3 regions of the Spiribacter roseus genome follow, and region 3 is predicted to be linked to each of the others. Evidence: predicted binding sites of a transcription regulator. Region 3 holds the regulator's gene; each other region holds the start of a gene.

Region 1 (10,313 bases), 560 kb from region 3:
TGCTGGTCAATGAGCTGGCGCCGCGGCCGCATAACTCCGGCCATCTGACCATCGAGGCCTGCCCCAGCAGTCAGTTCGATCAGCAGCTGCGGGCGGTCTGTGGCCTGCCACTGGGGGATACCCAGCGCCAGCGGCCCACCGCCATGGCCAACCTGCTGGGCGATCTCTGGGCGCATGGCGAGCCCGACTGGGCCGCGGCGCTATCCGCGCCGAGCGTCAACCTGCACCTCTACGGTAAGGCCGAGCCCAGACCCGGCCGCAAGATGGGGCATCTGACCGCCTCGGCCCCGGATCGGGACGAAGCGGTCCGCCGCGTCCAGGCGGCCCGGGCCGCCCTGGTCCGCCCCCCCAATCCCTGACCCCTTTCAGCACGGAACAATCAATCAACCATGTGGTTTCGCAATCTCTGCGTCTATCAAATCGCCGATGCCTTCACCATCGATGCCGAGGCGCTGGAGGACCGGCTCAGTGCCGGCCAGTTCCAGCCCGTCGGCCCGCATGATCCGGAAACCCGCGGCTGGGTTCCACCGCTCGAGAAGGGGGGTGAGACGCTGGTGCATGCGGCCGGTGACCGTTTCATGATCTGCCTGCAGACCGAAACCCGGGTGCTGCCGCCGGCGGTGGTGCGGGAAAACGTCGATGCCCGCGTGGCCGAGCGCGAGGATGCCATGGCCCGACCTTTGGGGCGGCGCGAGAAGGCCCGCATCAAAGAAGAGGTGACCATCGATCTGCTGCCACGGGCCTTCACGCGCAGCAAACGCGCCTACGCCTATCTGGATCTGAGCGGACGCTGGCTGGTTGTGGATGCCGCCACCTGGCGTGAGGCCGAGCTGCTCACGGATGATCTGCGGGCGCTGCTGGGCAGCCTGCCCATCCGGCCGCTGCAGACCGAGAGCGCGCCGCATCAGGTCATGACCGAGTGGCTCGCCCATGACCGCTTCCCTTCCGACCTGGAGCCGGGCGAGGAGGCGGTGTTCGAGGATCCCCGCAGCGAGGGCGCCGAGGTGCGCTGCAAACGCCAGGACCTGCGCAGCGCCGAAATCCGTGGCCATATCAAGGCCGGTAAGCGCGTCCGTCGGCTGGCGATGACCTGGGATGATCGGGTCAACGCAGTGCTCGACTCGGATCTGTCCATCAAGCGACTGAAGTTCACCGATGGCGTACAGAGTGATGTCGATGACCGCGATGCCGAGTCGCCGCAGGAGCGGTTCGATGCCGACTTTGTGATCATGGCCGAGGAGCTGGGTCGGTTTCTGCCGCGGTTGATGGCCTGGTTTGACTGACGGGGATCATCAGCGGCGTCATCCGGACAAAAAAAAGCCGACGATGACGTCGGCCAAGAGGAGGAGAGTCGGTTCAGGGGATCGCCCCTGACAACGACTCTTATCCTAGTCCTTGTCGCATGCTGCCGGAATAGCCATGGCGGATGATCGCCTATGCTTGCAGGGCACAAATGCCCGGGAACCGCCGCGACGCCGCGTTGTCACCGCGGCGTGTTGAGCCCCGCCATCAACGATTCGGTGTTGGTCGCCAGACTGGCGTAGTGATACCCCCCCTCCTGGATGACCACCGTGGGAAGCCCCAGTCCGGCCACGCGCTCGCCCAGGGTGCGGATATCGTCCGTGTTCACCCCGATCTTCGCCTGCGGGTCTTCGTGGTAGATATCGAAGCCGTTGGAGAACACCAGTGCATCGGGGGCGAACAGGCGGATGGCGGTGAGCGCCTCGTCCAGCCTGCCGAAGAACGCCCCGGCATCGGAGCCGTGGGGGAGCGGCAGGTTGATGGTGGTCCCATAGCCCTCGCCGCGGCCGCGCTCATCCTCGAACCCGGTGACCACCGGATAGAAATTGGTGGGATCGCCGTGGATGGAGACATAAAGGACATCGGCGCGGTCGTAGAAGATCTCCTGGATGCCTTGGCCGTGATGCACATCGGTGTCGAGCACCGCCACCCGGGGGTAGTGCGGACGCAGCGCTTCGGCGGCGATCGCCGCATTGTTCAGGTAGCAGAAGCCACCGGCGGCATCGACCCGCGCGTGGTGACCCGGCGGCCGGCATAGGGCGAACGCCATCGGATCGCCGGCGACGACATCGTCGGCGGCGCACAGCGCGGCCTGCACCGACCAGTAGGCCGACTCCCAGGTATGCTCGCCCACCGGGCAGCTGCCATCGGCCAGATAACGCGCCGCCTCGGCCAGGATGCCCCGCAATGGGTTGGGCTCGCGCACGAACACGTTCGAGAGCACCTCGTCGCCCCAGTCCTCGGGCATGCTCGTCCAGCGCCGGTGGCACGATTCCAGAAACCGCAGATAGCCCAGATCATGCACCCGGCTGATGGGCTGGATGCCGTGATCGCTGACCGTCTCAAGCCGGGCGCCGGCCCGTTCGAGGCCCTCGAGGATGTGCCCGGTCCGCTCGGGGATCTCCTGTGGCGCCCGCATCTGGCCACGGGTGAAATAGGTCCGGGGGTAATGAAGGTCCTGACGGTGATCGAAATAGGCTTTCACGGAGGCTATTCCCTGGGAGATGTGGAGTGGTGCGCCCGGCAGGATTCGAACCTGCGACCTTCGGCTTCGGAGGCCGACGCTCTATCCAGCTGAGCTACAGGCGCATGTCGCAGATTGTAGCGTCTGCCGCGGTCCGGGCATAGCCCCCGGTTTGCCGTGTCGGGCAATGCCGCTATACTTTGTGACAGCCCGAAAATTGAGGATTATCAAGTGAGCGCCGAGCAGGATAGTGTCTTCGTCCGTAACTTCGCACTGGTCATTGCCACGCTGGTGGGCGTGACCGTTCTGCTCATCGTGATCGCGAATTCGGTGTTCGGTGACGAGGATTCTGAACGGCAGGCGCTTGCCGAGGAGCGCGCCGAGCAGAACCTGTCGCCGGATTTCGCCGTCCGCCTCAGTGGCGAGCCGGCGCCCGCCATCGCCTCGGCGGACTCCGGCGCGGATGAGGGCGGCGCCATGGAGGTGCGCAGCGGCGAGCAGGTCACCCAGGCGGTCTGCATCGCCTGTCATCAGGGCAACTTCCTCAATGCTCCCGGGGTCGGCGACAAGGCGGCCTGGAATGAGCGCATTGGCAAGGGCTGGGAAACGCTCACCCAGAACGTCGCCAATGGCTACGGCAACATGCCCGCGCAGGGTGGCGCCGCCTCCGAGGAAGAGATCCGCGCGGCCATCGAGTGGATGGTCGAATCCGAAACCGGGCTGGAAGTCCCCGAGTCCTGATCAGCCCGCCGGCTCGCCGCCGAGCAGGACGTGTTCGGCATGCTCGAGGGCCTCGGGCGTGCCATACACCACCAGTACATCCCCGTCCCGCAGTACGGTGTCCGGTGATGGCTGCGGCCCGCGGATGCCACCCCGCCGCACGGCGTTGATGGTGACCCCAATGGAGTCGGGGTCAATGTCGCTCAGCCGCTGACCGATCGCCGGGGCGTTTCCACTGAGCGTGATGGCGTGGAGCTGTTCCTGGAAGCGCCCGACCTTCTCCATATCCACGCGCTCGGCGCCGTGGAAATACCCCTTGAGCAGCCGGTAACGATCCCCACGGACTTCGCGCACGCTGCGGAACACCTTCGCCATGGGCACCCCCAGCAGCGCCAGCACATGGGAGGACAGCATCAGGCTTGCCTCAAGGATTTCCGGGACCACCACGGTGGCGCCGGCCGCTTCAAAGCGCTCGATCCAGCGGTCGTCGCGGGTGCGCACGATGATCGGAATGTCCGGACGCTCGGCGCGGGTATGCTCGAGCACCTTGAGGCTACCGGCCGGGTTGTCAAAGCTGAGCACGATCATCCGCGCCCGCTCGAGCCCGGCGGCCTGCAGCACTTCGCGTCGCTCGGAATCGCCATAGGTGACCGGGTCGCCGGCGTTGCGGGCCTCCTGGACGCGCTGGGGGTCGAGGTCGAGGGCGAGGTACGGCAGCGCTTCCTGATCCAGGAAGCGGCCGATGTTCTGACCCGTCCGGCCATAGCCGCAGAGGATGACGTGGTTGGCGAGGGGCTCGGCGATACGCGAGACCTCGGTCCTGGCGTCGACGGCATTGGCGCCCTCCGTCGGGGCACTGAGCACGCGCTGGGCGAGCGCCTGGTTGTGGCGGATGAGGATCGGCGCGGCCAGCATGCTCAGGACGATGGCGGCCAGCACCAGCTGGCTGGTGGCCGATGTCATCAGCCCGGCGCTGATCGCCAGGGCGATCAGGGCAAAGCCGAACTCACCGCCGTTGGCGAGGATGATCGCGGTCCGGCCCGAGTCCTGTGGGCCGTCCACCCGGCGGGCGATGGCGTACACCAGCAGCAGCTTGACGGCCACCATGCCGGCGGCGATGAGGAGCACCCAGTGCAGCTCCATGATCAGCACCGGCAGGTTGATCACCATGCCGACGGTGATGAAGAAAAACCCGAGCAGCACATCCCGGAACGGTCGGATGTCGGCATCGATCTGATAGCGGTATTCAGTCTCGCCCAGCATGATGCCGGCAAGGAACGCCCCCAGCGCCAGCGACAGGCCCGCCAGATGGGTCAGCCAGGCTGCGGCGACCGCGATCAGCAGCACCGTCAGCGTGAACAGCTCGTTGGATCGGGCCTGGGCCACTTCGTGGAAGATCGGTCGCAGTGCCTTGCGCCCCACCCAGACCATGATGCCGAACACCACCACACCCTTGATCAGCGCCAGCCCCAGCTCGGTGGTCAGTGAGTTGTCGCTGTTGCCGGCCAGGATCGGAATGGCGATCAGCAGCGGGACGACCGCCAGATCCTGAAACAGCAGCACGCCCACTGCCCGCCGCCCATGTCGGGTGTGCACCTCGACCTGCTCGGTGAGCTGCTTGGTGACGATGGCGGTGGACGACAGTGCCAGCGCGCCGCCCAGCACCACGCCCACCTCGATGGAGCCGGTCAGCCACCAGGCGATGCCACCGAACAGCGCCAGACACAGGGTGACCTGGCTGCCACCCAGTACGCCCACGGCCCAGCGCATGGCGTGCAGCTGCGGAAACGAAAACTCCAGACCGATGGTGAACAGCAGAAAGACCACTCCGAACTCGGCGAGCAGATGGGTGGTTTCGTTTTCGGGGATAAGACCCAGTGCCGAGGGGCCCAGGGCCATGCCCACCACCAGGTAGGCGATGATCGGCGGCAGGGTCAGCCGGCGGAACACCGAGACCGCCACCACGGAGGTGGTCAGCAGGAGGATGATGCTTTGCAGGCTGTCCATGCTCGGGGTGGCGTCCTCGCCTATTGGTAGCGCTCGAGGGTCAGGCCGGAGACATCAATATCCGGCGTACGTTGGTCGATCATATCAGCGACGACGCGCCCGGTCCCGGCGGCGAAGGTCCAGCCGAGGTGGCCGGCGCCGGTGTTGAGGTAGAGCCCGTCGATGCCGCTAGGCCCCAGGATCGGCGGACCATCAATGGTCATCGGGCGCAGGCAGGCCCATTGATCGGCCTCGCGGGTGTCGACCTGGCGCGCCAGGGCGGGAAAGTTCGCCAGCCCCTGTTCGAGCACATGCTCGACCCGCTGCGGCCGTATCCGCCGGTCATAACCGGTGAACTCGGCGGTACCGGCCATGCGCAGTTGATCGCCCAGTCGCGTGATGACGATCTTGCGGCCATCGTCGATGATCGGCAACCGCGGTGCCGCCTCGAGCCCGTCCACGGGCAGCGTGGCGGAGTAACCCTTCACTGGCTTGATGGGCAGGCGAAGGCCTGCCTGACGGGCCAGGTACGGTGCCTCGGCGCCGGTGGCCAGCACGAATGCGTCGGCCTCGAGGGTGGTCTGGTCGGTGTCGATGGCCCGCAGCCGGCCGGCTTTGACGTGCAGGCGTTGTACCGATTCGCCCAGTCGCAGGGTCAGTCCGCGCTCGACGGCCTTCTCGCCCAGCCGCTGACAGAAAAGGCGGGCATCACCGCTGGCGTCGTCGGGGTAGAAGAACCCGCCGGCGAGTTCCGCCTGGATATCGGCGAGTGCCGGCTCGCGCTGGCTGATCCCGGCGGGGCTCAGCGTCTCGTGGCGCACCCCCGAGTCCGCCATCAGGCGGCTGCTGGCGCGGGCGGTCTCCATTTCCTCGGGATGCCGGAAGATTTTGAGGATGCCGTTGTGCGCCTGGGTATAGTCGATGGCGGTTTCCGCCTCGAGCTCGCGCATGCGCTGCAGGCTGTAAGTGGCCAGACGCGCGTTGACGGCCGTGTTGCGGGCGTGGTGATGGGGGCGGCTGTAGCGCAGGAATCCCAGTCCCCAGCCCATCAGGCGCGGCAGTTGCGCGGGCCGCAGCAGCAGTGGTGAGTCCTCGCGCCCCATCCAGCGCAGCAGCTGGCCCAGGGCCTGGGGGGTATTCCAGGGCTCAGTGTGGCTGGCGTGGAGCATGGCTCCATTGGCATGGCTCGCCTCCGAGGCCAGTTCCGGTGCCCGGTCGAGCAGCGTCACCGAATGACCGCCCTCGAGTAGATACCATGCCGTGGCCACGCCGACCAGGCCGCCGCCCATCACGATGATATTCACTGAACCTCCCCTGACGTATTGCGTTCAGTTTAACGCTGAACCCGCTCACGATAGGACAGTGCTTCGGCGATGTGGTGTTCCCGTATGTCGGCAGCGCCGTCGAGATCGGCGATGCTGCGCGCGATCCGCCAGCAGCGGTGCCAGCCGCGTGCCGACAGACCAAAGCGTTGGGTGGCCTGGCGCATGATTTGCCGGCCGGCGGCATCGAGTTGGCCGACGCGGCGCATCGCGCTCACCGACAGATGACTGGCCGGGATCCCGTCACGGTCCAGCTGGCGCTCGCGGGCGATCTGGACGCGGCGGGCCACCGCGTCGCTGGACTCGCCCTCAGTGCAGGTGTCGAGCTGGGCGGCGGTCAGCCGGGGGACCCGCACCTGCAGATCGATGCGATCCAGCAACGGACCGCTGATGCGGTTGCCGTAGCGACGGATCTGCGCCGGCGTGCAGCGGCAGTCATGGTCGCTGTCACCCTCGTAGCCGCAGGGGCAGGGGTTCATGGCCGCAATCAGCTGGAAGCGGGCGGGAAAGCGCAGCCGCGCGTTGACCCGCGAGACGCTGATTTCGCCGGTCTCGAGTGGCTCGCGCAGGGCCTCGAGGGCTTCACGGGGGAATTCGGGCAGCTCGTCGAGGAACAGCACCCCGTGGTGGGCGAGCGAGATCTCGCCGGGCCGCGGGCGCATGCCACCGCCGGTCAGTGCCCGCGACGATGTGCTGTGATGGGGGCTGCGGAAGGGGCGTCGGGCCCAGTGAGCGGGGTCAAAGCAACCCTCGGCGATGGAGTGCAGCGATGCCGACTCCATTGCCTCGGCATCGGTCATGGCGGGCAGCAGGCCTGGCAGGCGCGCCGCCATCAGGCTTTTGCCACTGCCGGGCGGGCCGCAGAACAGCAGGCTATGGCCGCCGGCCGCGGCGATTTCAAGGGCCCGCCGCGCCGGCGCCTGGGCGATGACATCGCGCAGATCGGGGCCTGCCGGGGCATGGCCGCGCCCGCTGGGCTGCGCCGGTGGCAGGGGACGCTTGCCGCCGAGATGCCGGGTCACATCGAGCAGATGATCGGCGCCATGCACGGGGCCACCCGCCAGCGCGGCCTCGGCGGCATTGTCGGCGGCAACGACGAGGGTTTCCGAGGCGGCGGTACAGCGCAGTGCCACGGGCAGGGTGCCGTTGACCGGACGCAGGCGGCCGGACAGCGCCAGCTCGGCGCAGAACACGGTGGTCCCGCAATGCTGTCCGGGAATCTGGCCGGAGGCCACGAGGATGCCCAGCGCAATCGCCAGGTCGAAGCGGGCGCCATCCTTGGGCAGATCGGCGGGGGCGAGATTGACGGTGATGCGGCGACGCGGGAATTCAAAACCGCTGGTGGTCAGTGCCCCGCGGACCCGGTCGCGGGCCTCGCGCACCGCCGTATTGGGCAATCCCACGATGGACAGCGACGGCAGACCGCCGCCCAGATGAACCTCGACGCCCACGCGCGGGGCGTCGATGCCCACCGCCGCGCGGGCCTGAATCTGTGCCAGTGCCATGGCGACGCACCTCCCTGTGCGAAGCTGAGGACCCCGCGTATGGCGGGCGGGAATCAGTCGGCGGCGTCGTCCGGCTGTGCCGCTTCGCCGGTTGTTGGCGTCCCCTCGAGCGCCGCGACCCGGGCTTCCATCGCCTCGAGGCGCTCGCGGGTGCGGGCAAGCACCTTGGCCTGGGCGTCGAATTCCTCGCGGGTGACGAGCTCCATCCGGCTGAAAGTGCTCTGCAGCGCCACCCGGGCGTTCTTCTCGACTTCCGCCTGAAAGTCGCGCAGCCCGCTGGGCAGGTTTTCGGAAAAGCGCTTCGCCATGTCGTCAAGCTGTTTCGGATCGAGCATTGTTCGGCCTCCGTTGACTGTCGGGCCAGTTTAAGGCGTTCGCGGGCAATTCCCAATCCACGGGGCGACTCATTTTGGTGCGTCCGATGAACGGAGTTTGCACCGAGAAAGTGCATATTGCCCGCGATGCACAGGATCAGGTCGCCGATCGCTGAGCGCCCGCTCGTTGGCACGGTCCGTGCATAAACTCTGGTGCATTTATATCGTTCATGGGCACCGGGGGATCCGGTCCCGACAGGGGAGTTCAGGCATGAAGCTGATCACTGCGATTATCAAGCCTTTCAAGCTCGACGATGTCCGGGAGTCACTCTCGGAGATCGGCGTGCAGGGCGTCACCGTCACCGAGGTCAAGGGATTTGGCCGTCAGAAAGGCCACACCGAGCTCTATCGGGGGGCTGAGTACGTCGTCGATTTCCTGCCCAAGATGAAGGTCGAGGTCGTGCTCGACGATGATCTTGTCGAACGCGCCATGGAGGCCATCAGCAAGGCGGCCAACACCGGCAAGATCGGCGACGGCAAGATCTTTGTCTCGCCCGTCGAACAGGCCATCCGCATTCGTACGGGTGAAACCGACAAAGACGCACTCTAAGGAATCACTGGGAGTCTGAAACATGTCTGCAGAATTCAACGAACTGGCCTACGCGCTGGATACTTTTTACTTCCTGATCTCCGGGGCGCTGGTCATGTGGATGGCCGCCGGGTTCACCATGCTCGAATCGGGCCTGGTGCGCTCGAAGAACACCACCGAGATCCTCACCAAGAACGTTTCGCTCTACGCGATCGCCTGCATCATGTACATGCTGATCGGCTACAACATCATGTATGGCGGCGGCATCAGCAGCGTCATTCCGTCCATCGGCGGCATTCTCGGCGCATCGGATAACGTGCCGGCGGACATCGCCGCGGGCAGCGATGCCTACTACTCGAACATCTCCGACTTCTTTTTCCAGGTGGTGTTCGTGGCAACCGCGATGTCGATCGTCTCGGGTGCCGTGGCCGAGCGGATGAAGCTCTGGACGTTCCTCCTGTTCACGGTGATCGTCACCGGCCTGGTCTATCCCATCCAGGGCTTCTGGAGCTGGGGTGGTGGCTTCCTGGCCGAGGTCGGTTACTCCGATTACGCCGGCTCGGGCATCGTCCACATGTTCGGTGCGGCCGCGGCGCTGGCGGCGGTGATGGTGCTGGGCCCGCGCAAGGGCAAGTTCGGCCCCAATGGCGAGGTCAAGCCGATTCCGGGTGCCAACATGCCGCTGGCGACGCTGGGTGTGTTCATCCTGTGGTTCGGCTGGTTCGGCTTTAACGGCGGCTCCGAGCTCAAGCTCTCCGACGCCGGCTCAGCCAACGCGGTCGCCCTGGTGTTCGCCAACACCAACCTGGCCGCTGCCGGTGGTGTCGTCGCCGCGCTGGTCACCGCGCGCCTGATGTTCGGCAAGGCCGACCTGACCATGGCCCTCAACGGCGGTATCGCCGGTCTGGTGTCGATCACCGCGGGTCCCAACGTGCCGAGTCTGCTGGGCGCGACCCTGATCGGCGTTGTCGGCGGCGTGCTGGTGGTGTTCTCCATCGTCGGACTCGACAAGCTCAAGCTCGACGACCCGGTGGGTGCCATCTCCGCGCACGGCACGGCCGGCATCTGGGGTGTCCTGGCGGTGCCGCTGTGGAATGAAGGCGCCAGCTTCGGGCCGCAGATCATCGGTCTGGTGACGATCTTCGTCTGGACCTTTGGCGTCAGCTACATCCTCATGACCATCCTCAAGGCGGTGATCGGACTGCGTGTCTCCGAGGAGGATGAAGAGACCGGGCTCGACATTGTCGAATGCGGTGTCGAGGCCTATCCGGAGTTCAGCAACCCGCGCTAACGCGGACCGGCTGAACCACGGACCCACGGGCGCCTTCGGGCGCCCGTTTTTTTTCTGGGGCAGGATGAGCACCTGCGTTAGACTGCCGGGCCTCAGATGGG
Region 2 (10,313 bases), 290 kb from region 3:
CGTCCTTCCTTGGAGAGACTGGCCTGGCACCGTAGGGGTGGAGGCGCTTGCCGGTCAAAAGCGGGTGACTGGCTTTGCTGTCACGCCAGACGGTTCATCACTCGCTTGGTCAGAGCATGACCCCGCTGACGGTTCGACTCGTCTGCGTGTCGCTGATCGTGACGTGACCACCGTGTGGTCGCCCGACGGCGTCGCGCCGAGATGCCGGGTGCACGGATACGGTGGGCGAGCGATTTGGTCCGGCACCCGGGCCTACCCCTGGATTTTCATACAGGATGAGGACCAGGGCGTGTGGGCCCTGACATCTCAGGGTAAGTCGGTACCGTTACACACGGTGTCTGGCTGCCGCCACGCAGATTGCGATGTCCACCCACCGACCAGCCGCTTGGTGTTTTTGCAGGAGGCCCCGGGTGAGGATCTGACGCGGCTTGTCTTGCTGGATCTCCAATCTGGTGACGCTGTTCACCCGGTTGCTGAGGCCGAGCCCTTTTGTGCCAGTCCTCGTCTCAGCCCGGATGGTCGTTGGGTCGCCTGGATTTCGTGGGCCGAGAATGAGATGCCCTGGACCCGCTCGCGTCTGTGGCGCCTGGACATTGAAAGCGGCACCTACGAGGCATTGACCGACGGTCAGTCTTCGGTAATCGAGCCACGGTGGGGCGCTGATGGATCGCTGTACTACCTCGATGATCGGGCGGGCTGGTGGCAACTTTATCGCCTGGCCGGTCAGTCACGCAGACGATTGGTTGAACTTGCTGCCGATATCGGCCGGCCGCCATGGCAGCTGGCCCACGGGCATCACGTTGGCATCGCGGATGACGTTACGATTGCTGTACAGGTGAACTCGGCCCGTTGCGCTGTTGTAAGTATTCAGCAAACTGGCGTTGTTCGGGACTTTGGCGTTGCCGAGGTGGATATCACGCAGCTTCAGTCTGGCGGCGACGATGTCTGGTATCTCGGCAGCCGAGAAGACGCACCGGCTGCAGTATGTCGACTGGATATGGCGTCGGGCAAGGTCGAAAGAGTGGTCTGCCTGGAAGCCCGCCCGGATTCGGATAGTGTATCGCGGCCGGAGAAGATGGTTGCACAAGGCATGCAGGGCGAGGTTCATGGCTATCTTTACCGCCCCCACTGTCCGGATGTTAGCGGCCCAGAGGCTGGACGGCCGCCGCTTTTGCTACGGGCACATGGCGGGCCAACAGCCATGCGCAGTCCGGCGTGGAATCCAGAGGTCCAGTTCTGGACCGGGCACGGTGTTGCGGTGCTGGAGGTCAATTATGGCGGCAGCAGCGGGCATGGTCGTCACTACCGGGAACGTCTGCGCGGCAACTGGGGCATTACCGACCGTGATGATTGTATCTGTATGGCAGATGCGGTTGCGGCCAGGGGGTTGTGCGATCCCGGGCAGATGTTTATCGCCGGGAATAGCGCGGGTGGGCTAACCGTGTTGAATGCATTGCGTCAGACCGGGCGTTTCCGAGGGGGGTTGTGTCGGTGGGCCGTGACTGATCTGGCTCGGTTGTCTACCCTCACCCACCGCTTTGAACGGGGTTACCTTGACTTTCTGGTCGGCGACCCAGTGCGCGATTCGGCTCGGTATGCCCGTCGCTCGCCGGCGCTGAATGCCCATGAGATCACAACGCCGGTCCTGCTGATCCAGGGCGACGTTGACCGGATCGTGCCCCTCAGTCAGGCAACTGCGATGGCCGATGCGATGATCGCCAATGGTGGCAGCGCAGAGCTTCACGTCTATCCGGCCGAGGGGCACGGTCTGCGCAACGCAGCAAATATCCGGTCCGCGGCGAGTAGCGAGTTGGCGTTCGTCCGGGGAATGCTCGGACATTGAGCATTCCATCACGATAGTGAGCGGCTGTTTTTGACATTGCGCATCACCAACGGGAACTCGTTCTTCCTCTTGTCGGCTGCTTCGACTTCACGGACGACCCGCTCATGGAGTGGCGACTTCGGACAGACCGGGTCGGTCGCCCACGCGTCACCGGCGAGCAGTAAGGCCTGGCAGCGGCACCCTCCGTGGCAGCTATGCAGTAATTCGCAACTACTGCACGGCTCTGGTTGCCAGTCGTGACCGCGGAAGACATTGAACGCATGCGAGTCCTCCCAGATTGCCTGTAAGCGCTCGTCGCGGACAGATGGGAGTTCGATCGGTAGCTCTGCTGCTCCATGGCATGGCATGGCCCGACCATCCGGAGCGACGCCGAGAAACGTTGTGCCCCAGCCGTTCATACACGGTTTAGCGGTTTCGTCGTAGTAATCGGAACCGACGAAGTAGATCTGCATGCGGTTGCCGGCTTTCTCACGCCAATGCTGCGTCACCGCTTCGGCGCGCTGGATCTGCTCGCGTGTAGGCATCAGTGCTGCACGGTTGTGATAAGCCCAGCCGTGATACTGCGTATTTGCAAGCTCAACATAATCGGCACCAAGATCCCAGGCCAGCTGCAGAATGCTGTCAACACGATCGAGGTTGTGGCGGTGCATAACGACGTTGAACACCATCGGGTATTCATGTGCCTTGATTGCCTGAGCCATCCGCTCCTTCGTCGAGAAATGGTGGCCACCCGCGATCTCGTCCGAGGGGCCACCGCTATCGGCTTGGAAGCTAATCTGAATGTGGTCAAGCCCTGCGCGTTTTAATTCGCCAAGACGTGCCTCATTTAACCCCACTCCTGATGTAAGCAGATTGGTATAGAAGCCAAGCTGTCGAGCGTGTCCAACGATCGTCTCAAGGTCTTTACGCAGCAGCGGCTCACCCCCAGAAATGCCAAGTTGAAGAGCGCCCATTGCTCGCGCCTGATCCAGTACCGACAACCACTCCTCGGTCTCAAGCTCGTCGCGATATCGTGCAAACGCAATTGGATTCGAGCAGTAGGCACACTGTAGCGGACAGCGATAAGTTACCTCAGCCAACAACCACAGTGGGATGGGCGTCGCATTGGCAACGGCCCGCACTTCGCTCTCCTCAATAGCCATCGTCTTCCCCTTTCGTTGTTCTCAGCCAGCCCTTGGAGTCGGCCTCTTCCAGAAAAGTGATGACATCCGCTGTCAAATCGGCGCGTGGGAACGCCTGCTGTAAATCGCCGATCAACGCGTCCACAGTCCGGCCGTCGCATCGAGACAGGATCTCGCCGGCCGGCTCGTTGAGTTTGATCATTCCCTCTGGGTAGAGCATGACGTAAGCCGATTGGGCGGTTTCCCATTGAAGACGCATGCCGGCACTCAGCCGGACTCGTACATCGCCGTTCATGGGTCTTCGATCGCCTGATATGGCCGCATACCAATAACAAACGCCAGATACATGGCATCAAGCATTGACCAGAGCACATCCAGTTTGAAGCCGAGCGTCTCCAGCGCCCGTTGCTGAGCCTCGGCACTGCGAAAATGTGCCTGAGTGATTGACAAGCCATGCTCGACATCTCGCCGAGCCTGACCCAGGCGGTTCCGAAAATAGTCAAGCCCGTCACTATCCACCCAAGGATAGTGCTGCGGCCAGGTGGAGAGGCGCGAGCGGTGGGCTTCCGGTGCAAAAAGCTCTGTTAGAGAGGAACAGACCGCCTCCTCCCAGGGCCGTTCACGGGCAAAGGTGATATATCCGTCCACCGCGAAACGCACGCCGGGAAGGACCTCATCGAGAGAGAGCAGTCGCTCACGCGACACACCTACCGCCTCTCCCAACCGCAGCCATGCCTCAATACCGCCAGGATCGTCATCGCGGCCGTCATGATCGATGATTCTCTGCACCCACTCGCGGCGTATCTCCGGATCGGGGCAGTTAGCGAGCAAGGCAGCATCCTTGCGAGGAATGCTGACCTGGTAGTAGAAGCGGTTGATGACCCAGCCCTGCAATTGCTCGCGGGTCAGCTCGCCACGGGCCATCATCTGTTGGAAAGGATGGTGGAGATGGTAATACCGCTCCATTGCTCGTAACCGGCGCTCGAACTCATCGGCCGACAGCGCAGCGGTTATCGGTTCAGAAGCGGATGTCCATGCCATCGTAAGATACCTCGATACCCATCGCCTCTAACCGAGCCCGCTCAGCGGATTCGGGGTCGAGCACAGGGTTAGTGTTGTTGATGTGGACGAGTATTCGGCGAGCGAGAGGGTAGTCGGCGAGCACATCAAGCATGCCGCCCTCGCCGGTCAGCGGCAGATGACCCATTTGGCGCGAGGTCTTTTTGCCGCCGACGACCTTGGACATCTCGTCATCCGTCCACGTCGTGCCGTCCACCATAATAATATCGGCGCTCGCCATCCAGGCGCTCAAACGGTCGTCGATTTCACCCAGCCCAGGAGCGTAAAAGGCTCGTTTTCCGGTATCGGGACTATCGATGACGAACCCTACATTGTCCCCGGGGCGTGGATCTTGCCGGTGGCGTGAGTAAGGAGGCGCCTTGCTGGTGAGCGGGATTGGGAGAATTCGAACGCCGGGTGTTTCGTCGGGCTCGATCGAGTGCCCGTCTAGAGGCAGGTGTGTGACCGACGCACGGCAGTAGTGGCTCAGCATCTCGAAAATCGGAAACCCGGTCCGCAGATCCTCTTCGGTCCGCTTGGTGCAATAGATAGACAGAGGCTCGTAGCTTTCGCGCATCATTAAGAGCCCTGTGACATGGTCAATCTGACTGTCCATCAATGCGATGGCCGCAATCCCAGAGCTTCGCACTGCGCCGGATGGGTGCAGCATTGTATTGTCCAGGATCTGTTGGCGGATATCGGGTGATACGTTTACCAGCAGCCAGTGATGGCCGTCTTGTGATACTGCAATTGATGACTGCGACCGGCGTTCACTGACGAGTCGGCCGCGACGCGCGGCTCGGCAACGGGGCGAGTCGCAGTTCCACTGCGGAAATCCTCCGCCGGCGGCGGAACCGAGAACGCGTATATGCATGGTTGTAAAGCGGGGGCAGGAATCCGCCCCCGCAGGGTCTTATCGAGCTGTTACGTAAAGGTTGACTTCAAAACCCAGACGCATTTCCTGATACTCAGGTTTATTCCACTCCATTTTCTTTTCCTCCTCTCATGACATCTCACCGAGTTTACCCGGCAGCGGTCGACCGTGTCGGCCACCACTGGATATGCAAGGGCCATACCAACCCAAACCATACGCTACATCATTCGAATTTGTTCCGAAATTACACTACGATGCCTCAGGGCTAAGGAGCCCTGTCACGGTTGTGACACACAAAGTCGGGCCGCGCAATCCAGCCTTTCCAATCAGCGACGGGTGGCCGAGCGGTTGCCTCGCCATTGACGGTGATGTCATCTAAAAGATGACATAAAATACCGGGGTTGCTCCCTGGGCCGCGTCCCTGGGCGCGGCCCATCCCCTTGGGCCCTAGCCATTGCCCGCCCATCCCCCGTTCCGCCGGACAGATACCGACACCTGCGTTAGCCATATACTGGCCGCGGCAACCGTGGCTGCTAGACTGTCGATATATTGATTTTCACCCGACCGCGGGAGGAGCCATGTCAACGACCATTGCGCCGTCGATCGAGACTATTGAAAGTACGGTGCTGGACAATGGACTGCGCGTGTTCGTCAAGCCCGACAGCCGGGCTCCGATCGCGGTGTCACAAATCTGGTATCGGGTCGGTTCAAGCTACGAGCAGCGAGGTGTTACGGGGATCTCCCACCTGCTTGAACATATGATGTTCAAAGGCACACCGCGCTACCCGGAAGGTGTGTTCTCGGAAATCGTATCCCGACAGGGCAGCCGCGAAAACGCGTTCACCGGGCGGGATTTCACCGCTTATTTTGAGATACTTGCCGCCGACCGTCTGCCGGTTGCTTTTGAGCTTGAGGCCGATCGGATGGCCAACCTTGATATTCGCGATAAAGCCTTGCAGACCGAGCGCCAGGTGGTTTTGGAAGAGCGCCGGCTTCGGACGGATGATAGGCCCGAGGGTCGGTTTCTGGAGCGCTACGGAGCAGTGGCGGAGGCAGGCACCGCTTATGCGCACCCCGTCATCGGCTGGGCTGACGATATCAATGCCATCGATGAGCATGACCTCAAGCATTGGTATTGGCAATGGTACACTCCTGCCAATGCCAATCTTGTGGTGACCGGCGCGGTGGATCCGAGTGAGGTTTTTGAATTGGCAGAGGCGCACTTCGGGATCCTGCAAGGGCCGCAAGCGGTTCAACCCTGCGATCCGCGCGCCCTGACGCCACCCGGAGAGCGACGCCTTGTTTATCGAGACGCCCAGAGTCAACTCACGCATCTGCGGATTGGCTATCGGGTGCCGTCTTTCGCTACGGCTGAAACCGAAGAGGATGCTTACGCACTAATGATGCTTGCTGTCATCTTGGATGGCGGCGAGGGTGGGCGGCTGACCGATGCGCTTGTCCGTGGCAGCGGTCAGGCAACGATTGTCAGTTCAGCCTACAACGGAATGACACGATTGGATGCGGAGTTCACGTGTCACGCTGTCTGCCCGAACAATCAAACCGAGACGCTTGAGCAGTCCCTAAAGTCACAAATTGCACGACTCTCCGGTGAACCCATTTCTGAAAGCGAATTGCGGCGCGCCAGAAGTCAGCTTATTGCCGATCACTTTCTCAATGCGGATGATATTTTCAATCAGGCCATGCAGATTGGCCAACTTGAAGCGATTGGCGCCGGTTGGGAGACATTTTCGAAGCTCGAGCATAAGGTGCAATCCATTTCTCAGGCGCAGCTACAGGCTGTAGCAGGGCGTTACCTCAAGGCCGAGAATTCCGTTGTCGGCATTCTCAGCCCGTTCGAATCTGAGGCTAAGTGCGAGTAATGGAACTATCGATACAGCATTGGTGTACCGACAATGGTGCCCGTGTTTTTTTCGTCGCTCGCCACGGTCTGCCGATCGTGGATTTACGTATCGCCTTCAACGCCGGCAGTGCTCGGGACAGCACAATGCCAGGTCTCGCGCGCATGACTAGCAATCTTCTGCTTGAGGGAACCGCTGACCGGACAGCCAGTGAGATCTCGCAAGCGCTGGAGCAGCATGGCGCCCGCGCCCAAATCCGCTGCGGCCGTGATACCGCCGATATCAATGTACGATGCTTGAGTAACAGGGTGCATCTGGAGCCGGTCATGCGCACAGTTGGAGACTGTGTTGGTTGTGCTCACTTCCCGTCTGACTCCGTCGATCGCATTCGTCAGCGAATGATCGCTGGGCTTAGCCAAGAGGCAGCCGCGCCGATGGAGAAAAGCGAAAAAGGCTTTACGGCCGCGATCTTCGCCGATCACCCTTACGCAACGTCCCCGGGCGGCGAATTCGATAGCCTGAAAGCGATCGATCCGCAGCGCTTACGGTCGTTTCATGGGCGTTACTTCGCGGCAACCAATGCAACGGTGACGCTTGTGGGCGATCTGTCCAGAGAGCAGGCCGAACGCATTGCCGAACAGATCGTGGTTCGATTACCCGTCGGGGAACGTGCACCGGCCTTGCCCCCTGTCAGACCATTGAGCGCACGGCCCGTGTTGCGGCTTCCCTTTGAGGCCGAGCAAACCCATGTCTCGATTGGCGGGGTTTCACTGTCCTACGGCCACGCGGATCACCCGGCGCTGCATCTCGGTTGCCATATTCTCGGCGGCGGTGGTCTGACCTCGATACTTGCGCGCCGGATGCGCCGTGAGCGGGGCCTCTCCTACAGCAGTGCTTGCAAGCTCACGGCTGGCGCCGCCGGTGGTCGATTTCAGATGAAAACACATGTCCGCAATGAGGCGCTTAGTGAAGCACTCTCAGTCGTGCGGGCGAGCCTTTGCGAGCTACTTGAACAAGGGCCGGATACGGATGCACTCGAATTGGCACGAGAGAATCTGCTGGGGAGCCTACCGTTGCAGTTGGCCAGCAATCAGGACTTGCTCGAACAAGTCGCGATAATCGGTTTCTACAACTTGCCCGAGGACTACGTTCATCGTTTCAGTCAACAAGTCCGGACCTTAGGTGGTGAAGACGTCAGAGCGGCGTTGCGGCGCCACCTCGATCCCGATTTGATGGCGACTGTGTTGGTGGGGCCACAGCCGGTGATCAGCCTCGTTGGGTAATGGTTGTGTTCTTCCGTGTCTCAACCGCTCCGGTCGATGCTCGCGCTGTGCTCGCCATTCTGGCGGAGACAAACCTTCAGCGGCTGGTAAACGCGTCGGCCGCAGACGCCCGCCGTTGCCTCAACGCAGGTTGCACCTTCAGCGGATATTGGCCGGAGCGCGTCCGTCTCGGCGTGGTCATCGCAGCCTTCGCTCAGCATCAACGTGATGTCGTCTGCGATTTTAATCCTTCGTTATTGCGGTTTGCCGCTTCGGCCTGACGTGTGGCTTGATTGCTGGCGCGTTCGTGGTTGCGCGGCTGCCGCGCGCCAAGATAAGGGATCAAAAACATACAGGTCAGCGTAAGTTGGTGGGCGGTGCTGGGATCGAACCAGCGACCCCTGCCGTGTGAAGGCAGTGCTCTCCCGCTGAGCTAACCGCCCAACAGTCTCATAGTTTAGGAATCAGCCGGGGGGCTGTCAATCGCTGATGACGCCCACTGGCCCGTGACCCCGGTCACTCGCTAGACTGGTGTCTTTCCAGACAGCGAAGGCCGATATGTCCGTCACCACTCGTTTTGCCCCCAGTCCCACCGGTTATCTCCACATCGGCGGTGCCCGCACGGCGCTTTTCTGCTGGCTCTACGCCCGTCGGCATGGCGGCCGTTTTGTGCTGCGGGTCGAGGATACCGACCGTGAGCGTTCAACGCCCGAGGCCATTAACGCCATCCTCGAGGGCATGAGCTGGCTGGGCATCGATTATGACGAGGGGCCGCTCTACCAGACCGAGCGTTTCGCGCGCTATGGCGAAGTGATCGATCGCATGCTCGAGGAGGGCACCGCCTATCGCTGCTACTGCTCGCGGGAGCGCCTCGACCAGCTGCGTGCCGACCAGCAGGCGCGCAAGGTCAAGCCCCGCTACGACGGCCGATGCCGGCATCTGACCGAGCGGCCTGCGGATGCCGAGGGCGATCCGGTCATCCGCTTTCGTCAGCCCCATGAAGGGCACACCGTGGTCGACGATCAGGTCAAGGGCCGGGTGGCGTTCGACAATGCCGAGCTCGATGATCTGATCATCGCCCGCGCGGATGGCTCACCCACCTACAATTTCGTCGTGGTGGTGGATGACATGGACATGGGCATCAGCCATGTCATCCGTGGCGATGATCACCTCAACAACAGCGCGCGTCAGGCGAATATCCTCAAGGCGCTGGGGGTCGAGCCGCCGGTCTATGCGCATGTGCCAATGATCCTGGATGCGCAGGGCAAAAAGCTCTCCAAGCGCACCGGGGCGGCCAGTGTCATGGAGTATCGTGATGCCGGATATCTGCCCGAGGCGGTGATCAACTATCTGGTTCGCCTGGGCTGGGCCCATGGCGATCAGGAGGTATTCACGCTTGATGAGCTAATTGAGTATTTCGACATCGGCGAGATCAATCAATCCGCCTCGAGCCTCAACCCCTCGAAACTGGACTGGCTCAACCAGCATTACCTCAAGACGCTGCCGCCGGCGCATGTCGCACGCCACTTTGCATGGCATCTGGGTGCGCTGGGGATTGATCCCGGTGCCGCTGACGCGCCGAACATCGAAGCGGTGGTATCAGCCCAGGCCGAGCGCAGCAAAACGCTGGTCGAGATGGCCGAGAACAGCCGGTTTTTCTATACCGAACCGCAGGCTTACGACGAAAAGGCGGCGCGCAAGCACCTGCTCGGCGCCGGTGATGTGCTTGACGCATTGACCAACGCGTTGGCGGAGGTGGAGCACTGGAAGGCCGACGCCATCCATCAGGCGATAACCGGCGTTGCCGAGGAGCAGGGGCTGAAGATGGGCAAGGTGGCCCAGCCCCTGCGGGTGGCGGTGTCCGGCGGCCCGGTATCGCCGCCCATCGATATCACGCTGGAACTGTTGGGGCGCGAGGCCGTCCTGCGGCGTCTTGTCCGTGCCCGCGAGTGGGTGGACCAGCCGGAGCCGGATCGGCATTGACACCTAGCCCGTGTGTTCCTAAACTCTCGCTCATTGATTCAGGGGCCATAGCTCAGCCGGGAGAGCGCCTGCATGGCATGCAGGAGGTCGGCGGTTCGATCCCGCCTGGCTCCACCAATCCTTTCCAGCAGCAACACCTCCCCCAGCGTGCCACTCATTCCCGATTACGGGGATTGTGTCCTGTTCTGCCTTGACGCAGACCCGGTTTCTGCTATTATTCGCGTCGTCTTCAGGACGTGTCCCCATCGTCTAGACGGCCTAGGACACCACCCTTTCAAGGTGGCGACACGGGTTCGAATCCCGTTGGGGACG
Region 3 (10,313 bases):
CGGGCGCACGGTCACCGTATCGGTGTTCATCAGACCGCCGGCGCTGTCCTCGGGGTAGGCCAGGACGGCCTCGAGGCGCTGACGGTTCTGGTTGTCCATCGAGCGCAGGATCTCGCCGGTGAGCGTTCTCGGCAGGTCCTGCATGAAATCGGCCAGATCGTCCATGTCCATGCCGGAGGTGGCGGCCAGGAGCTCACGATCGTCCATTTCGCGGATCAGCCCGCCGCGCACCTCATCGTTGACCTGAAGCAGCACTTCGCCGCCGATTTCCTCATCCACCAGCTCCCAGAGGACTTTGCGCTGCGCGGTGGGGAAGGATTCCAGGAGATTGGCGATCTCCGAGGGATGAAGCGCGTTGAGCATGCGCTGGGCCTCGGGCACCGTGCCGTCCTGCAGGAGGTCGGTGACCGTCTCGGCGATCCGGCCCTGTTTCTGCTCGCGCTCTTCGACCATGGAATGTTCCTGTCCGGGCTCAGTCGGCCTCGCCGAAGCCGTCGGCGATCAGCGCGGCGATGGCCTCCAGTGCCGCCTGCGCATCGTCGCCACGGGCGCGGAGTTCAATGTCGCTGCCCTGGCCGGCGGCCAGCATCATCAGGCCCATGATGCTCTTGGCGTTGGCGGTGTGGGTCTGGTGGCTGACCTGGATCTCGGCGGCATACCCGCCGGCCAGGGCGGCGAAGCGGGCCGCCGCCCGGGCATGCAGCCCCAGGCGGTTGACGATCTGCACGCGGCGTCGGTGAAGGGCCTCATCCGACGCCATGATTCGCTCCGGGCGGCTCAACGGCCGGCGCCACGGCCTCGAGGATACCATCACGGGCCGCCGCCAACGCCATGCGCGCCAGCGATTCCAGCGATAACTCCGGGTAATTGAGCACACGCAGCAGCATGGGCAGATTGACGCCGGTGATCACCGGATAGCCCCGTCCGCGGGCCACCGCGATGGCGATATTGGCCGGCGTGGCGCCGAACGCATCCGTGAGGATCAGCACCCCGTCACCACTGTCCACGCCCGCCGCAGCCGCCTCGACCCGGCCGAGGGTGGTCTCCGGCGGGTCATGGGGGCCCGGACTGAGCGTGGCGACGGTCAGCGGCAGCCGCGGCAGAATCCCTTCGGCGGTTTCGCGCAGGGCCTTGCCGACCCCCGGATGGGTGACAAGCAGCAGCCCGGCGCTCATGGCAGTTCCCGGTGCCGCACGGTGACGGCGGTGGCGTGCTCGCGCAGGTGGGCACCCAGCGCCTCGACCAGATAGACCGAGCGGTGCTGCCCCCCCGTGCAGCCGATGGCGATGGTCAGATAGCTGCGGTTCTCGGCCTCGAAGACCGGCAGCCAGTCATCCATGAACCCCTGGATCTGCTTGAGATAGCGGGCGACCAGCGGGCTGTCGGCCAGGAAGTCGGCCACGGCCCGGTCGCGCCCGGTCATCGGTCGCAGGGCGGGCTGCCAGTGCGGGTTCGGCAGGCAGCGGCTGTCAAAGACGAAATCGGCGTCGGTGGGGGTGCCGTGCTTGTAGCCGAATGATTCCAGCTGCACCGACAGATGCGTGCGCGATTCGGCCAGTCGGCTGCGAATGATCTGGCGCAGTTCATGCAACGTGGTCTGCGAGGTGTCGACGGTCAGATCGGCACGCTCGTGGAGCGGGACGAGGCGGGCACGTTCCCCCTTGATCGCTTCATTCAGCGGGATATCCGGCCCGCTCAGCGGATGGCGGCGGCGGGTTTCCGAAAAGCGCTTGAGCAGGGTGGCGTCATCCGCATCCAGAAAGACGATTTCGGTGTCCAGGCCGTGGGCGGCGATGGCGTCGAGGATGCCGGGAAAGCGACTCAGCGATGCGGGCTGGTTGCGTGCATCGATGCCCACGGCGTAGTCGGCTTCCTCGCCACTCATTGCAATGTGCTGACCGAATGCATCCAGCAGATCCACCGGCAGGTTGTCGATGCAGTAGAAGCCCGAGTCCTCCAGGGTGGCAAGGGCGACGCTCTTGCCCGATCCGGAGAGGCCGCTGACGATGATCAGTCGCATGCGCTGGCCTCCGGGACCTTCCAGGGCCGCGGTGCGGTCACTGCCAAAAGCTCGATGATCGCCGCGACCGGCCGCTCGGGCGACAGCGCCAGTTGGGCCAGTCCGATGCCGTGGATCGTCAGGGTCTGCCAGTCCGCCGTGGCGCTTGCCGGGCGTCGGGCCCGGGTCAGTTCGATGGCGCAGTCGATGGGTGACCAGTCGGCCACCGCACCGGTGCCGAAGTGATCGCCGACCGCAATGATCCCCGGCCCGCGCAGGCACAGCCGCCCGCGACCGGCGTCCGGTGCCCGGCCGATCAGCCGGTCACCGCGGTGTATGACCATCACGGCGTCATCGGCCACCAGCTGATGACCGGCGCGCAGCAGCATCAGCGCGGTGTCACTCTTGCCCATGCCCGCCTCGCCCCGAATCAGGACGCCCACACCGTTGACCCGCATCAGCGTCCCGGGGATCTGGCTCATGCGTCGGGCGCCCCGTCGTCGCTGCCGGTCATGGTGGCGTAGAGCTCGGCGTCGCTGCGGCACTGGCGCAGCCGCGTGCACAGGTGTTCGTCGCGAAACAGCTCCGCGAGCCGGGCGAGAATGCGCAGATGCTCATCGTTGCTGTGCTCAGGCACGAGGAGGGCGAGCAGCAGATCCACCGGCTGGCTGTCGGCGGCGTCGAAGGCGACGGGTTTATTCAGACGGACCAGGGCGGCACGCGGGGTTTCGATATCGGGACTGCGGGTATGGGGCAGTGCCACCCCGCGCCCCAGTCCGGTGCTGCCCAGACGCTCACGCACGATCAACCCCTCGAAGATGGCGCGCGTGGCGTCGCCGCCCGCCCGGGTATCGGCCATGAGTTGCTCGCTCATGCGCTCCAGGGCGCGTTTCTTGCTGGTGACGTCGACCCCGCACTGCGTGCGCGTCACCGACAGCAGTCGGGTAAGCTCCATGATGCTCAGGGTTCCAGATTATCGCCGACGCGTCCCTGCTCCGGATGATGGTCGCTGCGCTTTTCCTTGTGCTTGACGACTTGGCGGTCCAGCTTGTCGACCAGCAGGTCGATGGCGGCATACATCTCGCTGGCGGTGGACTCGGCGAACAGCCGGGCGCCGCTGACCACCAGGGTGGCCTCCGCCTTACGGGTCTTTTTCTCGACGGTCAGAATCACATGGACGTCGACGACATGATCAAAGTGGCGCTCGAGGCGCTGGAATTTCTCCTCGACGTAGTCACGCAGCGCGTTGGTGACATCGACGTGATGGCCGGTAATGTCGATTTTCATGATTTCCCCTTATGTTTTCTTCTTCAGCGTAGCCGTTTGCGTTGGGTTGACGAGGCGATCCCCATGACTTCCCGGTATTTGGCCACGGTTCGCCGCGCCACGTGAATGCCCTCCCCACGCAGCGTCTCGGTCAGCCGTGAATCGCTGAGTGGCTTGGCCGGATCCTCTGCCGCCACCTGCCGGCGGATGCGCGCGCGAATGGCCGTCGCCGAGCACTCACCGCCGTCGGCCGTCGGGACATGGCTTGAGAAAAAATGCTTGAACTCCAGCGTGCCCTGGGGCGTGAGGATGTATTTCCGCGAGGTGATCCGCGATACGGTCGATTCATGCATGTCGATGGCCTCGGCGACATCGCGCAGCACCAGTGGCTGCATCGACTCTTCACCATACTCCAGAAACGCCTGCTGGCGCTCGACGACGCATTCGGCCACGCGCTGCAGCGTGTCGCGCCGCGACTCCAGGCTTTTGATCAGCCAGCGTGCCTCCTGCAGGTGATCGCGCAGCAGGCTGTTGTCACGGCTGCTGTCGCCCCGCCGGATCAGGCTCGCGTAGTAGTCGTTGATGCGCACCCGGGGCGAAGCCTCGGGGTTGATCTCGACCTGCCAGCGGCCGTTGACCCGCCGCACCCGACAGTCGGGGACGACGTAATCGGTGCGGGTTTCGCCGAATCGCGATCCGGGATGGGGGTCGAGTCGGCGGATCAGCGACAGGGCCACGTCCAGCTGTTCCTGGTCGACCTTCAGGTGCTCGCGCAGCGCGACCTGCCGGCCTGGGCTGAACAGTGACCAGTCGGCTTCAATGGCCTGGCGGGCGGTCTGGCGCCCGGGCGTGTCCGGCGGCATGGCGTCGATCTGGATCTGCAGTGCCTCGCGGGCGTCACGGGCGCCGATGCCGATCGGGTCCATGTGCTGGAGGATCGTGAGGACGGCGTTGATGTCGTCCTCGTCGATGTCGGCGTCGACATCGGCGTCGAGGGCGGACCGCAATTCGCTGACCGGCTCGGCCAGATGCCCGCGCTCGTCCAGGGCATCGATCAGTGCGGCGGCGATCTGACGGTCGGTTGCGCCCAGGCTGGACAGATCGACCTGCCACTGCAGGTGATCGCGCAGCGAATCGGCGGGGGCCGCCTGGCGATCGAGAAAGTCGCTGCCGCCGTCGCCTTCCGCCGTGGCGCCCGCCGGCCCGTTATGACCGGTGTCATCCCAGTGCTCGGAGACCGCCATGCCCTCGCCCAGCTCGGTGGCGTCGGTGGCGTTCGAACCCAGACGCTCTTCCGACGGATCGGGGGTGGCCGGCGTCGTCCCCTCGGGCGCGGCGGCTGCGGCGGCGTGATCGGTGTCGTCTTCGGGCTCGAGCATGACGTTGGACTCGAGCGCTTCGCGGATCTCGAGCGCCAGCTCGGCCGCCGGCAGCTGCAGCAGCCGGATCGCCTGCTGCAGCTGGGGCGTCATGGTGAGCTGTTGACTGGCCCGAAGTTCAAGCGACTGCTTCATTGTTCCCCGCGTGCGAATTGGTCTGGATAGCGTAACGCCGGCTGTCCGGCGCCCGCCAGTCTCACAGGTGGAAGTCCTCGCCCAGGTAGACCGCCCGCACCTCGGCGTTGTCGAGGATCATGCCGGGGGTCCCGTCGGCGATCACCCGGCCGGCGTTGAGGATGCTGGCACGGTCGACCAGGGCCAGCGTCTCGCGGACGTTGTGATCGGTGATCAGTACGCCGATACCGCGCTCCGCCAGGTGTCGGACGATGCCCTTGATGTCGCCCACCGAGATCGGATCAACGCCGGCGAAGGGCTCGTCCAGCAGGATGAAGCGCGGATCGGCGGCCAGCGCCCGGGCAATCTCAACGCGCCGTCGCTCGCCGCCCGACAGGCTGATCCCGGCCTGGTCACGCAGATGCCCGATGCCGAACTCCTCCATCAGTGCCTCCGCCTGCTCAAGCCGAGCCTGGCGCGACAGCCCGTCACGGGTCTCGAGCACGGCGAGCAGGTTGTCGAGCACCGGCAGCCGCCGGAACACCGATGCCTCCTGGGGCAGGTAGCCGATCCCGCGCCGTGCCCGGGCATGCATGGGGAGGCTGCCAATGTCATCGCCATCCAGCCGGATGACCCCGGCGTCCGCCCGGATCAGGCCGACAATGATGTAAAAGCTGGTGGTCTTGCCAGCCCCATTCGGGCCCAGCAGACCGACGATCTCACCACTCTGCAGGCCGATGGAAACCCCATCCACCACTGAGCGTCCGCGATAGGTTTTTGACAGCCCGTGGGCCTCGAGCTGGTTGCGCGCCATGCCGGTCAGTCCGTCGCAGGGTTGACGCTGACATTGACGCGCTCGTCGTCGTCAGCGCCGCTCTCGGCAACGGTGCGGGCGGTTTCGGGGTAATGCGTGACGGTGCGTCCGGTCACTGTGTTGTCGCCCTGCCAGAGGCGTCCGCCCTGTTTGAGGATCAGCCGCTCGGGACCGGCGACGAAGTATTCCATCCGCGGTGCCTCGGCCCGTCGCGGGGCGGCATCCGCCACGGTCTCGCGGTAGGTGGCCGGGGTGCCGTCCACGGTCACCTGCTCGAGCTCGCCCGCGCCATTGCTGAATACCCGCATGACGTCGCCGGTGATGCGCAGGGCGCCGCGCGTCAGCACGACGTCGCCGCGATACACGCTGATGCCCTCGGCCTCGTCAACCTCGGCGCGGTCGGCCACCAGCTCCACCGGTGGCGGGGCGGACGCCCCATCGCCGTCTTGGCCATGCGCGACCGGCACGGCCACCACAAGCGCCAGCAGGGCGCCGATCCAGAGTCGCTCAGGGTGAAGCCGCATCGTACACTCCCTCTACATCGTCCAGCAGTTCAAGGCGCTCCTGCGCAAACCATACCCGTGCGCCGACGGCATCCACCCGCAGCCCGGGGCGGGTCATTGTGACGGGCTGGTCCGTCTCGGCGTAACGCTCGGGGATTCTTGCATCCAGTCGCTGGGTGGTCAGCCGGGTCCGACCCTCGGCGGTCTGGCGCGTCATCACGACATCGCCGCGCAGCCGGGCACGGGTGTCGTCATCACCGATCCAGCCATGGTTCGAGCGGCCCCGCCAGGGCGGGCCCCGATCCGTCTCCACCCGCCAGTCCGGGGAGACGAGGCGCCAGCTGCCGTCCCGCGGGTTGTGGCGCGCGTCGGGTGATCGTACCCGCCAGCTGATTGCGCCGTCCGCATTGGTGGTGGTCAGTGTAACCGTGCGGGCATAAGCATCCAGGCGGGGGTTCGTCACCGTCCTGACCGCATCCGGGTCGCCACCCGCGCCAAACAGCCGCCAGCCGAGCAGGGCAGCCAGGGCCAGCGCCAGCAGCATGACCACTCGGCGGCGCATTCAGACGACGCCGCCACGCAGCAGATCGTGCATGTTCAACGCGCCCGTGAGCCGGCCTTCCGCGTCATTGACCAGCAGGCCGTTGATGCTGTGCCGTTCCATCAGCGCCAGCGCCTCGGCGGCCAGCTGCGCCGCTTCGACGCAGCGCGGGGCCGGCGTCATCACCGTGGCGATCGGGGTGGCATGCACGTCTACCCCCTCATCCAGGGCGCGGCGCAGATCGCCATCAGTGAAGATGCCGGTGACCCGCTGATCGGCATCGACAATCGCGGTCATGCCGAGCCCTTTACGGGTCATTTCGAGCAGCGCGTCCGCCATGGGCGTGTCCGGCCCCACGGCGGGCACCGCCGTGCCCGTGTGCATGAGATCGTCGATGCGCAGCAGCAGCCGCCGGCCGAGCCGGCCGCCGGGGTGCGAGCGGGCAAAGTCTTCGGCGGTGAAGCCGCGCGCGTCGAGCAGTGCGATCGCCAGCGCGTCGCCCATGGCCAGCGCCGCCGTGGTGCTCGCGGTGGGCGCGAGTCCCAGCGGGCAGGCTTCGGCGTCAACGCCGGCATCGAGATGGACGGCCGCGGCCTCGGCCAGGGTCGAGCCGGGCCGCCCGGTGATGGCGATCAGGTCCAGCCCGCGCCGTTTGATGGCGGGGAGCAGGCCGTTGATCTCCTCGGTTTCACCTGAGTTCGACAGGGCGATCACGCAGTCGCCGGTGGCCAGCATGCCCAGGTCGCCGTGTCCGGCCTCGCCCGGATGGACAAAAAACGCCGGCGTGCCAGTGCTTGCCAGGGTTGCCGCCAGCTTGCCAGCGATGTGCCCCGATTTGCCCATGCCCAGCACCACCACCCGGCCGCTGCAGGCCAGAAGGATTCGGCAGGCATGGGCGAAGGTGGCATCGATGCGATCGCGCAGTGCGGCCAGGGCGGCGGTTTCCGTGTCGATGACAGCCTGTCCCAGGCGGCAGAAATCGGTATCGGCGGTCATTGCTCTCGCTCTTAACGGTGACTGAAGAACAGCAGGGCCTGATAGGCAATGTACGCACCCACCAGCAGCCCGCCTTCCCATCGGCCCAGGCGGCCGCGCCTGCCCAGGCCATAGCCCACGACCAGGATGGCCAGCATGAAGCCGGTCATGATCCCGTAATCGCGCGCCAGATCCCCCTGATCAAAGGCGAATGGCGCGATCGCCCCGGCGATGCCCAGAACCGCGAGCAGGTTGAACAGATTGGAGCCGATGATGTTACCCACGGCAAGCTCGCTCTCGCCACGCCGCACGCTGGCGAGGCCTGCCGCGAGCTCGGGCAGGCTGGTGCCGATGGCGACGATGGTCAATCCGATGATCAGGTCGCTGACCCCCAGCTGGCCGGCGAGCAGCACCGAGGCCCAGACCAGCAGGCGCGAGCTGGCGATGAGCAGCACCAGGCCCAGCAGCGTCCAGCGCAGCGCCTGGGCGAGCGGAAGGGGTTCGGGCACTGCCGATTCCAGTTCGCGGGCGATCATGGCATCGCCGCGCTCCGGATGCCGGGCCTGCCAGGCCATCCAGGTCAGCACGGCCAGCATGCCGGCGAGAAGTGCCACCCCATCGAATCGGGACAGCGCCCCATCCGCCAGCAGCGCGCCGGTGGCCACAACCACCAGCATCAGCAGCGGGATCTCGCGCCGGAGGATTCCGGGGCTTATGACCAGTGGGCTGACCAGGGCGGTGGTCCCCAGGATCAGGCCGACATTGGCGATGTTCGATCCCAGCGCATTGCCCAGGGCAATGCCGGGGGTACCGTCGATGGCGGCAATGGCCGAGACGAGCATTTCCGGCAGTGATGTGCCGATGCCGACCACCGTCAGACCGATCAGCAGGCTGGAGACACCCAGCTGGCGGGCCAGTGCCGAGCTGCCGTCGACGAATCGCTCGGCGCTCCAGGCGAGGGCGACGAATCCGGCGGCGATGACGACAAGCAGCGCGGCGATCAGCATGCAGGCCCTTCCATGACAGGTGTAACGGCACAAAGTATCGCATTTGACCGCCTTTATGGCTTGACGGATACTCGCGGCATTCCTCATCGCACCGACATCAGCGAAGCCATCCGCATGCCAGTTACCCAGTCCGAGGCCCTGATCGATCTGAGCGGCGTTGTCTTCAGCCGCGGCAGCAATCGGCTGTTCAACGGCGTCGATCTGCAGGTCAGGCGCGGTGAGGTCGTGGCGATCATGGGGCCCAGTGGGACGGGCAAGACCACGCTGCTGCGTCTGATCGGCGGTCAGCTGCGGGCCTCCGCCGGGCGCGTCGCCGTCGACGGGCAGGCGGTTGATCGGCTCTCGCGGCGTGATCTCTACCGGCTGCGCCGACGCATGGGGGTGCTGTTCCAGAGTGGCGCCCTGTTCACCGACATGACCTGCTTCGAGAACGTGGCATTCCCGTTGCGTGAGCACACCGACCTGCCGGAGACACTGATCCGCACGGTGGTGCTCATGAAGCTTGAGGCCGTCGGCCTGCGCGGGGCCCGCGACCTTTATCCCGGCGAGCTCTCCGGCGGCATGTCGCGACGCGTGTCGCTGGCGCGGGCGCTGGCGCTTGATCCCGAGATCATCCTCTATGACGAGCCCTTCGCGGGTCAGGATCCGATTTCCATGGGCGCGCTGATGCAATTGATCCGGCAGCTCAATGATGCGCTCGGGCTGACCAGCGTGGTGGTCTCGCACGATGTCGACGAGACCCTTCGCATCGCCGACCGGGCCTATGTGATCTCCGGGGGCGAGGTGATCGCGTCGGGGACGCCCGAGGCGCTGCGGCATAGCGAAAGCCGCTGGGTGGATCAGTTTCTCAATGCGCTGCCCGACGGGCCGGTTCCATTTCATTACCCGGCGCCTCCCATCGCCGAGGATCTCCGCGGGGCGGATCGATGATCGGCATGCTCCAGCAGCTGGGGGGCTCAACCCTGGCGACGGCGGCCACACTCGGCCGGGCGGTGCTGTTTCTGCTGCGGGTCCTGCGGGGCTCGGGCGAGCTGGTCCGACGCCCCGGTCTGCTGGTTCGCGAGATGTACTCGGTGGGCGTGCTGACGCTGGTCATCATCATCGTCTCGGGGCTTTTCGTGGGTATGGTGCTGGCCCTGCAGGGCTATTACACCCTGGTGGACTTTGGCGCCGAGCAGTCGCTGGGTGTTCTGGTGGCGCTGTCACTGACCCGCGAGCTGGGCCCGGTGGTCACCGCGCTGCTGTTTGCCGGCCGGGCCGGCTCGGCGCTGACGGCGGAAATCGGGTTGATGAAGGCCACCGAACAGCTCGCCGGCATGGAGATGATGGCGGTGGATCCCGAGCATCGCGTCATCGCGCCGCGACTGGCCGCCGCGATCCTGTCACTGCCGCTGCTGACGCTGATCTTCAATGTCCTCGGCGTGACCGGCGCCTGGCTTGTCAGCGTCAATCTGCTGGGCGTGGATGGTGGGTCGTTCTGGTCGCAGATGCAGTCCCAGGTCAGCTTCTCCGACGATATCCTGAATGGGTTGATCAAGAGCGTGCTGTTCGGCGTGGTGGCCGGCTGGATCGCGGTGTTCAATGGCTACGACTGCCGGCCCACCTCCCATGGTGTGAGCCGAGCCACGACCCGCACGGTGGTGGTGACATCGCTGATCGTGCTGGGACTTGATTTTGTGCTGACGGCACTCATGTTCGACTGACGGAGGTTTGTC

The links. Region 3 encodes sigma-54, which starts transcription at its own class of promoters, with help from an activator protein. Its sites were predicted from a motif close to TGGCANGNTNCNTGCTT; they were not measured.
Region 1: a site for sigma-54 is predicted at 8,521-8,537, ahead of glnK (P-II family nitrogen regulator). Genes of this name have one in related genera too.
Region 2: a site for sigma-54 is predicted at 5,085-5,101, ahead of pqqA (pyrroloquinoline quinone precursor peptide PqqA). Genes of this name have one in related genera too.

The regions. Positions count from the first base shown of each region.
Region 1 covers NZ_CP016382.1:58,465-68,777, forward strand. The annotation lists gene BBH56_RS00310 (5-(carboxyamino)imidazole ribonucleotide synthase) at 1-359, shown strand, start outside; gene BBH56_RS00315 (recombination-associated protein RdgC) at 390-1,283, shown strand; gene BBH56_RS00320 (histone deacetylase family protein) at 1,484-2,506, opposite strand; tRNA gene BBH56_RS00325 (tRNA-Arg) at 2,534-2,610, opposite strand; gene BBH56_RS00330 (c-type cytochrome) at 2,717-3,226, shown strand; gene BBH56_RS00335 (monovalent cation:proton antiporter family protein) at 3,227-5,212, opposite strand; gene BBH56_RS00340 (D-amino acid dehydrogenase) at 5,233-6,495, opposite strand; gene BBH56_RS00345 (YifB family Mg chelatase-like AAA ATPase) at 6,525-8,018, opposite strand; gene ubiK (ubiquinone biosynthesis accessory factor UbiK) at 8,072-8,353, opposite strand; gene glnK (P-II family nitrogen regulator) at 8,604-8,942, shown strand; gene BBH56_RS00360 (ammonium transporter) at 8,965-10,212, shown strand.
Region 2 covers NZ_CP016382.1:1,138,045-1,148,357, reverse strand. The annotation lists gene BBH56_RS05655 (S9 family peptidase) at 557-1,843, shown strand; gene pqqE (pyrroloquinoline quinone biosynthesis protein PqqE) at 1,852-2,985, opposite strand; gene pqqD (pyrroloquinoline quinone biosynthesis peptide chaperone PqqD) at 2,975-3,259, opposite strand; gene pqqC (pyrroloquinoline-quinone synthase PqqC) at 3,256-4,005, opposite strand; gene pqqB (pyrroloquinoline quinone biosynthesis protein PqqB) at 3,983-4,897, opposite strand; gene pqqA (pyrroloquinoline quinone precursor peptide PqqA) at 4,937-5,011, opposite strand; gene BBH56_RS05625 (M16 family metallopeptidase) at 5,476-6,777, shown strand; gene BBH56_RS05620 (M16 family metallopeptidase) at 6,777-8,039, shown strand; tRNA gene BBH56_RS05615 (tRNA-Val) at 8,387-8,461, opposite strand; gene gltX (glutamate--tRNA ligase) at 8,577-10,001, shown strand; tRNA gene BBH56_RS05605 (tRNA-Ala) at 10,043-10,118, shown strand; tRNA gene BBH56_RS05600 (tRNA-Glu) at 10,240-10,313, shown strand, end outside.
Region 3 covers NZ_CP016382.1:1,428,883-1,439,195, reverse strand. The annotation lists gene mgtE (magnesium transporter) at 1-453, opposite strand, end outside; gene BBH56_RS07055 (HPr family phosphocarrier protein) at 473-760, opposite strand; gene BBH56_RS07050 (PTS sugar transporter subunit IIA) at 747-1,175, opposite strand; gene rapZ (RNase adapter RapZ) at 1,172-2,020, opposite strand; gene BBH56_RS07040 (HPr kinase/phosphorylase) at 2,011-2,481, opposite strand; gene BBH56_RS07035 (PTS sugar transporter subunit IIA) at 2,478-2,954, opposite strand; gene hpf (ribosome hibernation-promoting factor, HPF/YfiA family) at 2,960-3,286, opposite strand; gene BBH56_RS07025 (RNA polymerase factor sigma-54) at 3,310-4,779, opposite strand; gene lptB (LPS export ABC transporter ATP-binding protein) at 4,841-5,572, opposite strand; gene lptA (lipopolysaccharide transport periplasmic protein LptA) at 5,578-6,096, opposite strand; gene lptC (LPS export ABC transporter periplasmic protein LptC) at 6,080-6,637, opposite strand; gene BBH56_RS07005 (KpsF/GutQ family sugar-phosphate isomerase) at 6,638-7,612, opposite strand; gene BBH56_RS07000 (calcium/sodium antiporter) at 7,624-8,592, opposite strand; gene BBH56_RS06995 (ABC transporter ATP-binding protein) at 8,713-9,528, shown strand; gene mlaE (lipid asymmetry maintenance ABC transporter permease subunit MlaE) at 9,525-10,301, shown strand.